Regions from separate parts of the Bradyrhizobium sp. NBAIM18 genome, predicted to be linked through region 2. Evidence: predicted binding sites of a transcription regulator. Region 2 holds the regulator's gene; each other region holds the start of a gene.
The links. The regulator LexA, encoded in region 2, represses DNA repair genes until DNA is damaged. The targets are predictions, from matches to a motif close to TGTTCNNNNTGTGTTCNG.
Positions count from the first base shown of each region.

Region 1: a site for LexA is predicted at 1,403-1,420, ahead of rmuC (DNA recombination protein RmuC). Genes of this name have one in related genera too.
Region 3: a site for LexA is predicted at 2,424-2,441, ahead of I6F17_RS35805 (ribonuclease T2). Genes of this name have one in related genera too.

Region 1 is NZ_JADYVO010000009.1:86,144-90,318, reverse strand. It holds gene fmt (methionyl-tRNA formyltransferase) at 1-616, opposite strand, end outside; gene def (peptide deformylase) at 754-1,281, opposite strand; gene rmuC (DNA recombination protein RmuC) at 1,451-2,647, shown strand; gene I6F17_RS20950 (GIY-YIG nuclease family protein) at 2,781-3,083, shown strand; gene I6F17_RS20945 (MFS transporter) at 3,278-4,175, shown strand, end outside.
Region 2 is NZ_JADYVO010000007.1:168,217-172,391, reverse strand. It holds gene I6F17_RS17970 (GAF domain-containing protein) at 1-82, opposite strand, end outside; gene I6F17_RS17965 (hypothetical protein) at 300-734, opposite strand; gene lexA (transcriptional repressor LexA) at 1,124-1,825, opposite strand; gene glp (gephyrin-like molybdotransferase Glp) at 2,002-3,210, opposite strand; gene I6F17_RS17950 (hypothetical protein) at 3,430-3,633, opposite strand; gene I6F17_RS17945 (HAD family phosphatase) at 3,792-4,175, opposite strand, start outside.
Region 3 is NZ_JADYVO010000034.1:28,852-33,026, forward strand. It holds gene I6F17_RS35790 (outer membrane protein) at 1-136, shown strand, start outside; gene I6F17_RS35795 (cold-shock protein) at 208-423, opposite strand; gene rlmJ (23S rRNA (adenine(2030)-N(6))-methyltransferase RlmJ) at 702-1,562, opposite strand; gene I6F17_RS35805 (ribonuclease T2) at 1,686-2,378, opposite strand; gene I6F17_RS35810 (hypothetical protein) at 2,494-2,955, opposite strand; gene I6F17_RS35815 (hypothetical protein) at 3,139-3,438, shown strand; gene I6F17_RS35820 (DUF3617 family protein) at 3,484-4,014, shown strand; gene I6F17_RS35825 (ATP-binding protein) at 4,082-4,175, opposite strand, start outside.

The sequences.
Region 1 (4,175 bases), on a different contig from region 2:
TGGCGGCGTAGGTGACGCCGTCCGCGCTCTGCGCCTTGAGCTGGAGCCCGCCGCGTTCGAGCGCGGCCATCGCGCGCACCATCAGGTCGGCGCCAAGGCGGGACAGACGATCGTGCAGGTCGAGCGCGGTCATGTTGTCGGTGATCGTGATGCGCTCGGCCATGGCGACGTCGCCGGTATCTAAGCCGACATCCATCTTCATCACCATCACGCCGCTCTCGGCATCATCAGCCATGATGGCGCGGTTGATCGGCGCGGCGCCGCGCCAGCGCGGCAACAGCGATGCGTGCAGATTGTAGCAGCCGAGTTTTGGCGCATCGAGGATCGCCTGCGGCAGGATCATGCCATAGGCGACGACGACGGCCGCATCCGCATCAAACGCGCGGAACTCCGCCAGCGCCTGCTCGGTCTTCAACGTCTTCGGCGTCAGCACGGGAATGCCGAGCTTTCGCGCGGCTTCCTCGACCGGGGTCGGCTGCAATTGCAGGCCGCGCCGGCCGCCCGGCTTCGGCGCGCGGGTGTAGACCGCCACGATCTCGTGGCCATGCGCGACCAGCTCGAGCAGCGTCGGCACGGAGAAATCGGGCGTGCCCATGAAGATGAGGCGGAGGGGCATTTGACGAGACAATCCTTGAAACGAGCAAGGTACTCGTCATGGCCGGGCTTGTCCCGGCCATCCACGTTCGTCCTGCTCGCGGCGGCAAAGAACGTGGATGCCCGGGACAAGCCCGGGCATGACGGGCGGAGGAATTATCACTCCGCCGCGCGCTTGGCGGCTTTCTCGAACTTCTTCATGACGCGGTCGCGCTTGAGCTTCGACAGATAGTCGACGAACAGCACGCCGTTGAGATGGTCGATCTCGTGCTGGATGCAGGTGGCGTAGAGCCCTTCGGCATCTTCCTCGTGCACCTTGCCGTCGAGATCGGTGAAGCGCACGCGCACCTTCGCGGGACGCTCGACCTCCTCGTAATATTCCGGGATCGAGAGGCAGCCTTCCTCGTAGACCGACAGTTCCTCGGACGAGGCGATGATCTCGGGGTTGATGAAGACGCGCGGCAGCGGCTTGGTCTCGCCGTTCTCGTCGCGCTTGGCGAGGTCCATGGTGATCAGGCGCAGCGGCTGCGCGACCTGGATCGCCGCGAGCCCGATGCCGGGCGCGTCGTACATGGTCTCGAACATGTCGTCGGCAAGCTTGCGGATCTCCGCCGTGACCTTCTCGATCGGCTTGGAGACCAGGCGCAACTGCTTGTCGGGCAGGATGATGATTTCTCTGAGGGCCATGGCCGCGATTTAAGCCGCGCGCCGGATGCGGTCAATGCGGCCCGGAACCCCTTAACCCCTCGCTAACCATAAAACTTCACCTTTCATTAACCATGAAAATTAGGGCCCGGTTAACCCAGAATGTTCCCTCTTCGTTCGCGAGAGCGCAGCGAATCGGCTACAAGGCGGCATGAACGAGATCATTGTGCTGGGCGACTGGCCGGTGCGCATCGTCGATGCGCTGATCGGCTTCGGTGCGCTCGTCCTCATCCTGCTGGTTGTGATTGCGGTTGTGATCGCGCGCTCGGGGCGGCGTGGCGCGGAACTCGCCATGGCGAACGCAATCCGTGCCGACGAGCTCGAGGAGCGGCTCGCCCAGGTGCTGCACGCCCAGAGCGAGGCCTCGGGGCGGGTCGACGCCATGACCCAGGCGCTGGCGGGACGCCAGGCCGAGATGGCGCGGGCGGTCAACGAGCGGCTTGATTCGGTGACGCATCGGGTCGGCCAGTCCATGGAACATTCGACCCGCAACACCATGGAGAGCCTGCGCGCGCTGCATGAACGGCTCGGCATCATCGACAACGCGCACAAGAACCTCACCGACCTCACCACGCAGGTGACCACTCTGCGCGACGTACTCGCCAACAAGCAGTCGCGCGGCGCCTTCGGCCAGGCGCGGATGGAGGCGATCGTCCAGGACGGTCTGCCCAAGGGCTCCTACGAGTTCCAGTTCACGCTCTCGACCGGAAAACGGCCGGACTGCGTCGTGTTCCTGCCCGACCAGCGCCCGCTCTGCATCGACGCGAAGTTTCCGCTGGAGGCGATGACGGCGCTGCACGACGCCCGCACCGACGAGGAGCGGCGCGTTGCCACGCAGCGGCTGCGCGGCGACGTGATGAAGCATGTCAGCGACATCGCGGAAAAATACCTCGTCACCGGCGAGACCCAGGAGATGGCGCTGATGTTCGTGCCGTCGGAATCGGTCTACGCCGAGATCCATGACGGCTTCGACGACGTGATCCAGAAGGCCTATCGCGCCCGCGTCGTGCTGGTGTCGCCCTCGCTGTTGATGCTCGCGATCCAGGTGATGCAGCAGATCATGAAAGACGCGCGCATGCGCGACGCCGCCGACCAGATCCGCACCGAAGTGATCAAGCTCGGCGACGATTTGGGGCGCCTGCGCGACCGCGTGCTCAAGCTGCAAAAGCATTTTGCCGACGTGAACGAGGACGTCCGCCAGGTGCTGATCTCCGCCGACAAGATCGAGAAGCGCGCAGGGCGAATCGAGGAGCTCGATTTCAGCAAGAGCGATGCGCCGGAGGCACCGCGCCTGGTGGCGACGGGAGCGGCAGAGCTGTTTCCGCGCAAGCTCCAGGCGGGGGAGTGAGACTAGGGCACACTGTCGTGCCCCGCGAAGGCGGGGCACCCAGTACGCCGTGACGATCGTTGTTAAGCCGACGTGCCGGTGTTTACTGGATCGCCCGCCTTCGCGGACGATGACGGCGGAATGGAAGGCGAAGATGGATCCACGCCAGTACTACGTGTACATTCTCGCCAGCCGAATTGGCGGCACGCTCTATATCGGCGTGACGAACGATCTCATCCGCCGGGTGGCGCAGCACAGGTTGAAGGTCATCGAAAGCTTCACGGAAAAGTACGACGTCGCCCGACTTGTCTACTTCGAGCAGTTCGACGATCCCGAGAATGCGATCAAGCGGGAGAAGCGGTTGAAGAAGTGGAATAGGGCCTGGAAGGTCCGCTTGATCGAGCAGCATAACCCAAACTGGGATGACCTCTATCCTGGGATAGCCGGACCATCATGATGGCGTCATGCTCAATGTCATGCCCCGCGAAGGCGGGGCATCCAGTATTCCGCAGCCCGTGCGGTTGAACCGAGACGCCGCGGAGTACTGGATCGTCCGCCTTCGCGGACGATGACACCGAGCGTGTTGGAAGCTCTCCCGTCTCACCAGCTACCGCGAGAGTCTTTTCCCCCAGAATCTGCTAACACCGCGCCATGACCGCACCCGACGCGACCTCCCCCGCCGCGACTTCCATCGCCTCGCCCTCCTGGCGCGACAGCCTTGCCGTTTACCTGCAGCCGCGGGTGCTGATTGTGCTGTTTCTCGGCTTCTCCTCGGGGCTGCCGCTGGCGCTGTCGGGCTCGACGCTGCTGGTGTGGATGGCCGAGGCCGGGGTCGATCTTGGAACGATCGGGCTGTTTGCGCTGGTTGGAACGCCATACACGCTCAAATTCCTGTGGGCGCCGCTGGTCGATGCGCTGCATGTGCCGTTCTTCACGCAGGCCTTCGGACGTCGCCGCGGGTGGCTGGTGTTTGCGCAACTGCTGCTGATCGGCGCGATTCTGCTGTTGGCGCTGACCGATCCGGCACGTTCGCCACTGCTTGTCGCGCTCGGCGCGCTGCTGGTCGCGACGATGTCCTCGACGCAGGACATCGTGGTCGACGCTTTCCGCGTCGAGAGCCTGCCCGAGAGCGAGCAGGCCGCCGGCATGGCCGCCTATGTCGCGGCCTATCGCATCGGCATGTTGGTCTCGACTGCAGGCGCCCTGTTCATCGTCACCGGCTTCGAGGCGATCGTCCCTCGTGGGGCCGCCTGGATGTGGGGCTATGTGGTGATGGCGGCTCTGGTGCTGATCGGCACGGTGACTGCGCTCGCCGCCACCGAGCCCGCACAATCCGCGCGCGCCGAGGCCGCCACGCAGGACGAGGGCGCGCTCACGCGGGTGTTCCATGCGGCGCTGGGCGCGTTCTCGGAATTCCTGCGACGCAAGGAAGCATGGGTCGTGCTCGCCTTCGTCGTGCTGTTCAAGTTCACCGACGCGTTCTCCGGCAATATGACCGTGCCGTTCGTCATCGATATCGGCTTCACGCGGAACGACTATGCCGTGATCG
Region 2 (4,175 bases):
CGTAGAGGCCGCCGCCGAATTCCAGCCGCATGCGCGTCCGTTCGGGTACCCAGAGTTCAACGACGCGAATGAAGGTCTTCATCGAGCGTGTCCGCCGCCTCAAACCACGACAGCATCGGTCATTTGGCTGCGGAGCGGACGTTCAAAATGCGGGCAGCACGGCCCAAACTTCGTGCGACGACGAGGCGCGGCGGTGGGCTCGCCGATCGAATGTCCTGAAACACAAACTTACCGGGCTCGCCGGCCTCGGCCGGCGACGGCAATTTCAATCCCGGGCTCGGCCTGTCGGCCGAAGGGCGTCAGCCGATCGGCAGGCGCGTGATCGTGGGCCGCGTGTCGGCGACGATCTGCGGCTTGTGCTCGCGCTCGGGGGCTGGCTGCGTCACCGGCAATTGCAGCACGGTCGCGCGCTGGCCTTCGACGAGCTGCGTCACCAGCACGTATTTGCCGTCGGGGAATTCGATCGCGTCATGATGGCGATCGGGAATGTGCGGGTCGATCTTGCCGAACTTGCCGACGCGAGAGTTCACGGTGCGCGTCCAGATCCAGCGGTTGTCGTAGCGGACGTTGTCGGCGAAAGCGAGCTCCGTCCCCGGCAGGAGACAGACCGCGACGGAGGGATCGGCTTCGGAAGCGAAGCCGCGCGTCGAGGTGCCGCGGAAGGTTGTCGTGACGATCGTCTCGCCGACTTCGGCGGGGCGCGTCGCGACGGCATGCAGGCTGTAGTCACACATCGGGTGCTCCTCATGCTGGGATAGCGACCCGCGTCTCTTTCGAGGCGCAGGCCTCTATCAGAGTGGAAGCATACAACGCTCTGCTCGGTTATGGGCAAATCTGCGGCTCGCGTTCGCAGCACGCGATCACATTATCTTTCCCGGATTCGATAGGAACAAACCTCGCGTCCTTGCATTTGGCCGCAGCTATCAGCACTGCCGGCACAACTCTACCGGCGAAGCAGAGGGAGATTGCTGCGCGCCTGCACGGGCGAATGTCGCGCGGGAAGATGGACCGGACAGCTGGCGCAGAACCAGACAAACCATCCGGCCGGAGCGGACAAACCTCCGCTCCAATCCTGGATCGACGATACCGATCGAAGCGCGCGCGGCGCTGGATGCTTTCGGTATCAGTACTTCCGGTAAAGCCCGATCAGCTTGCCCTGGATCTTCACGCGGTTCGGCGGAAGAATGCGGACCTCGTAGGCGGCATTGGCGGGCTCGAGCGCGATCGAGGCGCCGCGGCGGCGGAAGCGCTTGAGCGTGGCCTCCTCGTCGTCGATCAATGCCACCACGATGTCGCCGGTATTGGCGGTCTCGTTGCGCTGGATCAGCGCCATGTCGCCGTCGAGGATGCCGGCCTCGACCATCGAATCGCCGCGCACTTCGAGCGCGTAGTGCTCGCCCGAGCCGAGCATGTCCGGCGGCACGCTGATGGTATGGCTGCGGGTCTGCAGCGCCTCGATCGGCGTGCCGGCGGCGATGCGGCCCATCACGGGCACCGCGACGGGGCGCTCGCCCTCGTCCGCAGGCGGGCTGGAGCTCGCGCGCACCTTGCCGAGATTGCCCTCGATCACGCTCGGGGTGAAGCCACGGCGATTGCCGGCGGCGGCCTGGAGCTCGGGCAGCTTGATCACCTCGATGGCACGGGCGCGGTTGGGCAGGCGGCGAATGAAGCCGCGCTCCTCGAGCGCAGTGATCAGGCGATGGATGCCTGACTTCGAGCGCAGGTCGAGCGCATCCTTCATCTCGTCGAAGGACGGCGGCACGCCGCTTTCCTTCAGACGTTCGCTGATGAACCGCAGAAGCTCGTATTGTTTGCGCGTCAACATCTCGACCAAAGTCCCCCGGTTGATGTCGTTCGATTCCGACACGATGAAGCCGGCACTAAGCCGCTACATCCTCGAAACAAATCATGAACGGACACTATATGTTCGATATGTGTTCCGCAACTGCTTAATTTATGGTGAACGCGGCCAAGCTCGCGGAATGCGTGTGGCTGGGCGGCTCAGACGGGCAGCCGGAGCACCTCGCAAGGCGTGCCGGCCTCGGCCTTCGGCGCGAACGGTGCGCGCACCAGAAGTACCTGTGCCGCAGCGAGATTCGCAAGAAGGGAGGAGTCCTGATGGCTGACCGGAAGGGCGACGCGCGTGCCGTCGTCGCGCTCCTCCAGCCGCGCACGCAGATAGTCCTCGCGCTGGTCGTTGGCGGCGAGATCGCGGCCCAGCACGGCGCGCTCGCGCCGATGATGAATCGCTGAACGGCCCGACAGGGCGCGAATCAAGGGGACCATGAACAGGAAGGCGCACACGTAGGACGACACGGGATTGCCGGGCAGGCCAATCACGCGCATCGCGCCTATCCGACCGTGCATCATCGGCTTGCCCGGCCGGATCGCGATCTTCCAGAACGCCATCGCGATGCCTTCGCCCTTGAGCGCCTGCTGGACCAGGTCGTGGTCGCCGACCGAGGCACCGCCGGTCGTGATCAGGATGTCGGCGCCGCTCTCGCGCGCGCGGCGGATGCCGGCGGACGTCGCCTCCAGTGTATCGGCGGCAATTCCGAGGTCGATGGTCTCGGCGCCCTCGCTGCGGGCGAGCGCATGCAGGGCATAGCCGTTGGAATAGACGATCTGGCCGCGACCAGGCGTGGTGCCCGGCATCACGAGCTCGTCGCCGGTGGCGAGAACGGCAACCCTCGGGCGGCGGATGATGGCGAGATGCGGATGATTCATTCCGGCGGCGAGGGCGAGATCGCGCTCGGTGAGGCGGATTCCCTTGCGCAGCAGCACGTCGCCTTCGCGGAAGTCGACGCCTGCAGGGCGGATGTGCCGGCCGAAAATGGCGGCTTCCTTGATCGTGACATGTTTGCCGTCGGCAGCCGTGTCCTCCTGGATCACGACGGCATCGGCGCCGTCGGGAACGACGCCGCCGGTGAAGATCCGCACGGCTTCGCCGGGGCCGACGCTTCCCGCGAACGGCCGGCCCGCCGCGACCTCGCCGACGACGGTCAACCTCGAATCGTTTGCCGCGTCGGCCGTGCGCACGGCATAGCCGTCCATCGCCGACATCGCCTCCGGCGGCTGCGTGCGCCGCGCCGCTACATCGCGGGCGAGCACACGATGGTAGGCCTCGTCGAGGCAAACCATCTGTTCAGCCAGCGGCTCGACGCCGGCCAGCACCGCGGCAAGCGCGTCAGAAACCGGCATCAGGGCCACGGGCGAACTCCTGCTGAGCACATCAGTCAATGGGCGGCGAGAGTTCTAGCCGAGTGCAGGCGTGAGGCAAAGCAGCACGCGGGATGATTTATCCTGCGTGATCGCGGGGTGGAGGAGGTCGGCTCAACTCTGCCGCGTCATGATGCGGAAGGCGAGACAGACCGGAACGAGGATTGCCATGGCAAGGACGAGAATGACGAGCGCCACGGCCAACATCGTTCAACGCCCCGTCGGATCGCCCGGACTGATGTCCGCGACGTCGGGCGGCTTGGGACCCTGATCCTTGTCCGGCAGCGGGTCCGCCTGGGATTTTAGGTCGGCGGCCTTGCTGATCAGCTTGGCGGAGAGGTCAGAATCCGAGGTGGTTCTGGCGAATTCGAGCAGGAGAGAGGCTTGCTTGGTGAGATAGGTCTTGCCCAGCACGTCGATCAGTCCAATGTAGAAGTCCCAACGGACTCATGAGTCCGAAGGGTGGTATTCCGTTCCCGGAACTCTGTATAAAAATGCACAAAGTGATCAGGTTCCACATTTTCAGCAGTTTTTGTTCCGGCAAGTGAGCGCGCTCCGGGCTTTCCCGCGGCTCAGATCCCCAGTGCTTTCAATGCGTTCCCGACATCACGCGGCGAGGTGACATGCACGGCGGTCAACCCGCGCGCCCGCGCTCCCTCGATGTTCTCGGCGAGGTCGTCGAAGAACACGATGCGCTCGGCCGGCACGCCGATCGCCGCCACGACATGGTCGAAGGCCTCGGCATCCGGTTTGCGCAGGCCGATGCTGGAGGACAGATACAGCTCGCGGAAATGGCCGAGCAGACCGGCATATTCCTTCGAGAAATGGTCGACGTGCGGCCGATTGGTGTTGGAGAAGGCGTAGAGCGGCATCTGCTTCGCCGCGCGCGGCAGCAGCTCGGCGATATCAGGCATCTCGCCGGCGAAAATCGCGTTCCAGCCTTCCAGGAATTGCGC
Region 3 (4,175 bases), on a different contig from region 2:
CGGCCTCGCGCCGAACTGGAGCGCCAAGCTCGAATATCTCTACATCGATCTGTCGACCAGCCAGTTCGCAATCACGGGCGTGTCAAACGGCTATAGCGCCAACGTTGTGCGCGCAGGCGTGAACTATCGCTTCTGACATCCAAAGAAGAAAATACCGGACCAGCCTCCCGGCCGCTCGCGGCCGGGATTTTTTTTGTGCCAGGCTCGCTAGGAGAGGATCACCAGATTGACCGCCTTCGGTCCCTTCCCCTTCTTGTCCGGTTCGACTTCGAAAGTAATACGCTGTCCTTCGGCAAGGTCCTTCAGTCCCGCCCGCTCCACAGCGGTGATGTGAACGAAGACATCGCGACCGCCGTCGTCAGGCTTGATGAAGCCGTAGCCGCGCTCGCCGTTGAAGAACTTGACCGTTCCCGTCATGGCCATCGGGAAACTCCCCCTCATTGCTCCTCCGTCGCGACGCAGACTCACGTCGCGACATGACCGGGCCTTACGGAGCCCGGGAGCTGGCCATCCTTGGACGGACCTGATCGGTCCGGCGGGATCTTTCTTAGGGCCTTCACTCCGCCGCAACCATTCGCGGAAGCGGAACGTAAAGCCAGTCACGGAAATAGCATAATACGGTTCTTTGCAGATTGACTACCGGTCCTGCATATTTTTCCCAAGAATGCCGGAGTGTTACGGCTTGGCGCCAATGCTTGGCGCTAAGGCTTGGGCACCTCCAGTCGGAATCTGGCAGCCCCGCCCTGGCCGAGCGGTATTTCCAGCTCCGGCAGAATGGTCTTGAGCTCGCCGTGCAGCGTGTAGGGCGGGTTGACGATCAGGAGACCGGTGGATGTGAGGGCGGCGCTGTCGGCTTGCGGCGCGGCGCTGAATTCGAGGCGCAGGCATTTTCCAGGCGGCTTTGCTGCAGCTGCGAGCCGCGCCACGGTTTGCGCCAGCGTGTCGGTGGCGCGCCGGTTCTTGGCGGGATACCAGATTACGTAGATACCGGTCGGCCATTTCGCGAACGCCGCCGAGAAGGCTTCGCCAAGCCGCTCGAACTCGTCCCTGGCCTCGAAGGGCGGATCGATCAGCACGAGGCCACGCCGCTCCTTCGGCGGCACGAAGGCCGGCAGCGCCACCCAGCCGTCGAGATCGACCACGCGGGCCTGCTCGTCGCGGCGCAGCGCATCGATCAGCGCTTTCCGTGCCTTCGGCTCGAGCTCGCAGGCGACGAGCCGGTCCTGCGGCCGGAGCAGGCCGCGCGCGATCAACGGCGAGCCCGGATAGGCCTTGAGCTCCCCCTTCGGATTGAAGGCGCGGACGATGTCGAGATAAGGCTTCGTCAGCGCCGCGCTCTTGTTCGACAGACGGGCCTGCAGCAGCCGCGCAATGCCGGTCAGCCATTCGCCGCCGCGGCGCGCCTCGTCGCTGTCGAGATCGTAGAGGCCGGCGCCGGCATGGGTGTCGATGACGCGGAACGCTGCCGGCTTGTCCTGCAGATAAGTGAGGATGCGCGCCAGCACGATGTGCTTGATGACATCGGCGAAGCTGCCGGCGTGGAAGGCGTGGCGGTAGTTCATGGCGGAGAGGACTACGTTGTCTGGCGCGATCCTAACCCCTGTCATTGCGCGCGCAGCGAAGCAATCCAGAAATGCGTCCGCGGAGGCACTCCGGATTGCTTCGCTGCGCTCGCAATGACTGAGCTACCCGCCCCTGATCGGCGGCATCGTCACCTGGTCGCGGCGGCAGGCGCGGTGCTCGATCTCGTCGCAGGCGCGGAATTGCAGGTCCTTGCTGAGGCAGATGCGGACCTCGGACAGCCGTGTCCTGTTGCAGGTGACCGAGACGGCGGCATTGCTGAGACCCGGATTGGCCTTGATGAAGGCTTCCTCGACCTCCGCCGGCGCGACGGTCTTGGCCTGCGCCAGATCGAGATATTCGGCCGGAATCTTGATCGCAGCGCGCGCCTTGCGGATCATCTCAAAATAGCCGCGGCCCTCCAGCCCGGAGCAGGTGCCGTGCTTGTCCCATTCGTTGAAGATCAGGCCCGGCGCCGGCATCAAATCGAGCATCGAGGAAACGATATTGCGGTTCAGCCGCGGCGCCGGCCGTTGGCAATATTCGGGGAAGCCGTTTTCATATTGCGGCCACAGCCCATGCACCACGAAGGCGTAGGGCCGTCCGCCGCATTGCATCTGGGACCGGCCGCCGCGTTCGGCTGCTTCCTCGCAGAACGAGGGCGACCACGATAGCGCCAGCACATAGAAATCGAACTCGCCGGGTGCGTTCTGCCGCTTGTCCTGCGCCTTCGCACCGCCGGCGAGGCTCGCCAGCCCCGCAGCGAGGATCAGCGAGATCATCAAACGGGACAACGAACGCAATCTGGAGTAAAACATGGCGACGCCCCTCAACTAGACTGTGCACACAGCCTAGCAGGCGATGGGAACATTTCAAGAACAAAATTGGAGCTGTCGTCGGCCGGCTGATCAGCCCAGCCAGCCGCTGCTGGAATCAGGGCTTGGCGGCGCGGCACGCCGGGTTATAGGCCCAGTTGCGATCCACCCCGACGACGCACCATTCGACGCCGTTGCCGTAGGAGGCGAAGCCGCCATCCTCGATGATCGAGAAATGCACCTTGCGCGGCTTGCCGTCATTGAGCATGGCCTCGCCGGTGCAATAGCGGCGCGGAATGTTGTCGGACTGCCAGGGCCGGAACGCGGTTTCGCGAACGGCGGAGAAGCCGGTGATCTGCAACGAAGAATTCCAGAACTTGGATTCCTTTTCGGCGAATTCGTGCACGATCCTCGGCAGAGCCCAGTCGCAAGGGGCGACGGCGCCGTCATAGCGCGGCCCGCTCAGCCAGAAATTCAGCTCCAGCGGATTGGCGGCCCTGGCCTCGCCGAGTGACAATGCTCCGAACATGAGGCCGAGCACGGCGGCGAAACGGAGCGATTTCTCGAAGGGGGCGCGCATGATCAATCCGGGCAGCTAAGGTCTTGCGAAGGCCGGACGGTGCCGCGAAGGTTGGGGGAGGTCAAGTGCAGCGCGGCAACACTTCGCAAGGACTTGACCAAGTGTCGCGGCCAACAGGGGTTCGGTTCTTTTCACGTGCGTCGCGGCACCGTAAACTGGCGCCAGCCAATTGGAGTGACGGGAATGCGAATCATTGCGGCCGCGGGCCTTCTTGCCAGCCTGGTTGTCTCAGGCATGATGGCGAGCCAGTCGGCGCGCGCCGATTACGTGCCGCCGTTCAAGGGCAACGACACCGGCGGCATCATCGCCTATTCGATGGCGACCCGGGTCGATGCGCGCCAGGTCGCGGTCGATCATTGCGCCCGCTACGGCAAGGTGGCGAAATTCCTGGCCGTGCAGGGCTATGAGGGCGGCTACATCTCGTTCTCGTGCCGCTGGGTGCCTTATGGCGCCGCCGACCGGCCGATCCGCACGCTGTACTGAGCGCTGTCGGAAGGCCGTACTTCTCTATAGCCGGGAGCTTCCCTCATGACGCGCAAACTTGCTTTGCTCGGCTCAATGCTTTGCCTCGCATTGTCGGCAGGCAATGCCCGCGCCGACGACCTGCCGCTGCGCAAGGCAGGTCTTTGGGAGATGAAGCTGGTCACATCAGGCTCGCCCGTGCCCGAGATGATCATGCAGCACTGCACCGACGAGACCGTCGACAAGGAGATGAGCAACAACGTCTCCCCGATGGCCAAGCAGGTCTGCGCCAAGCAGGAGATCAAGAAGACGGCGACCGGCTATGTCAGCGATTCCGAGTGCAGCGTCGCCGGCGTCAGCACCACCTCGCATGCCGAGATCACCGGCGACTTCAACTCGGCCTACACGGTGAAGACCACTTCGCACGCAAAAGGCGGCATTGCTGGTGCGGCAGGGCGCGACAGCACCACGACGCTGCAAGCCAAGTGGCTCGGGGCCTGCAAGCCGGATCAGAAGCCCGGCGACATCGTCATGCCCGGCGGCTTCAAGATGAACACGCGCGACATGGACAAGCTGAAGGCGCTGTTGCCGAAGTAGGTGTGCTCTTTCCCTCTCTCCTTGTTGTGGGAGAGAGTGGCTCGCCGCGTTAGCGGCGAGACCGCACCTACACCGGGATCCTCACGCTCGCCCTCAATCCCCCCATCGGGCTGTCGCCCAGCGTGATGTCGCCGCCGTGCGAGCGGGCGATGTCGCGGGCG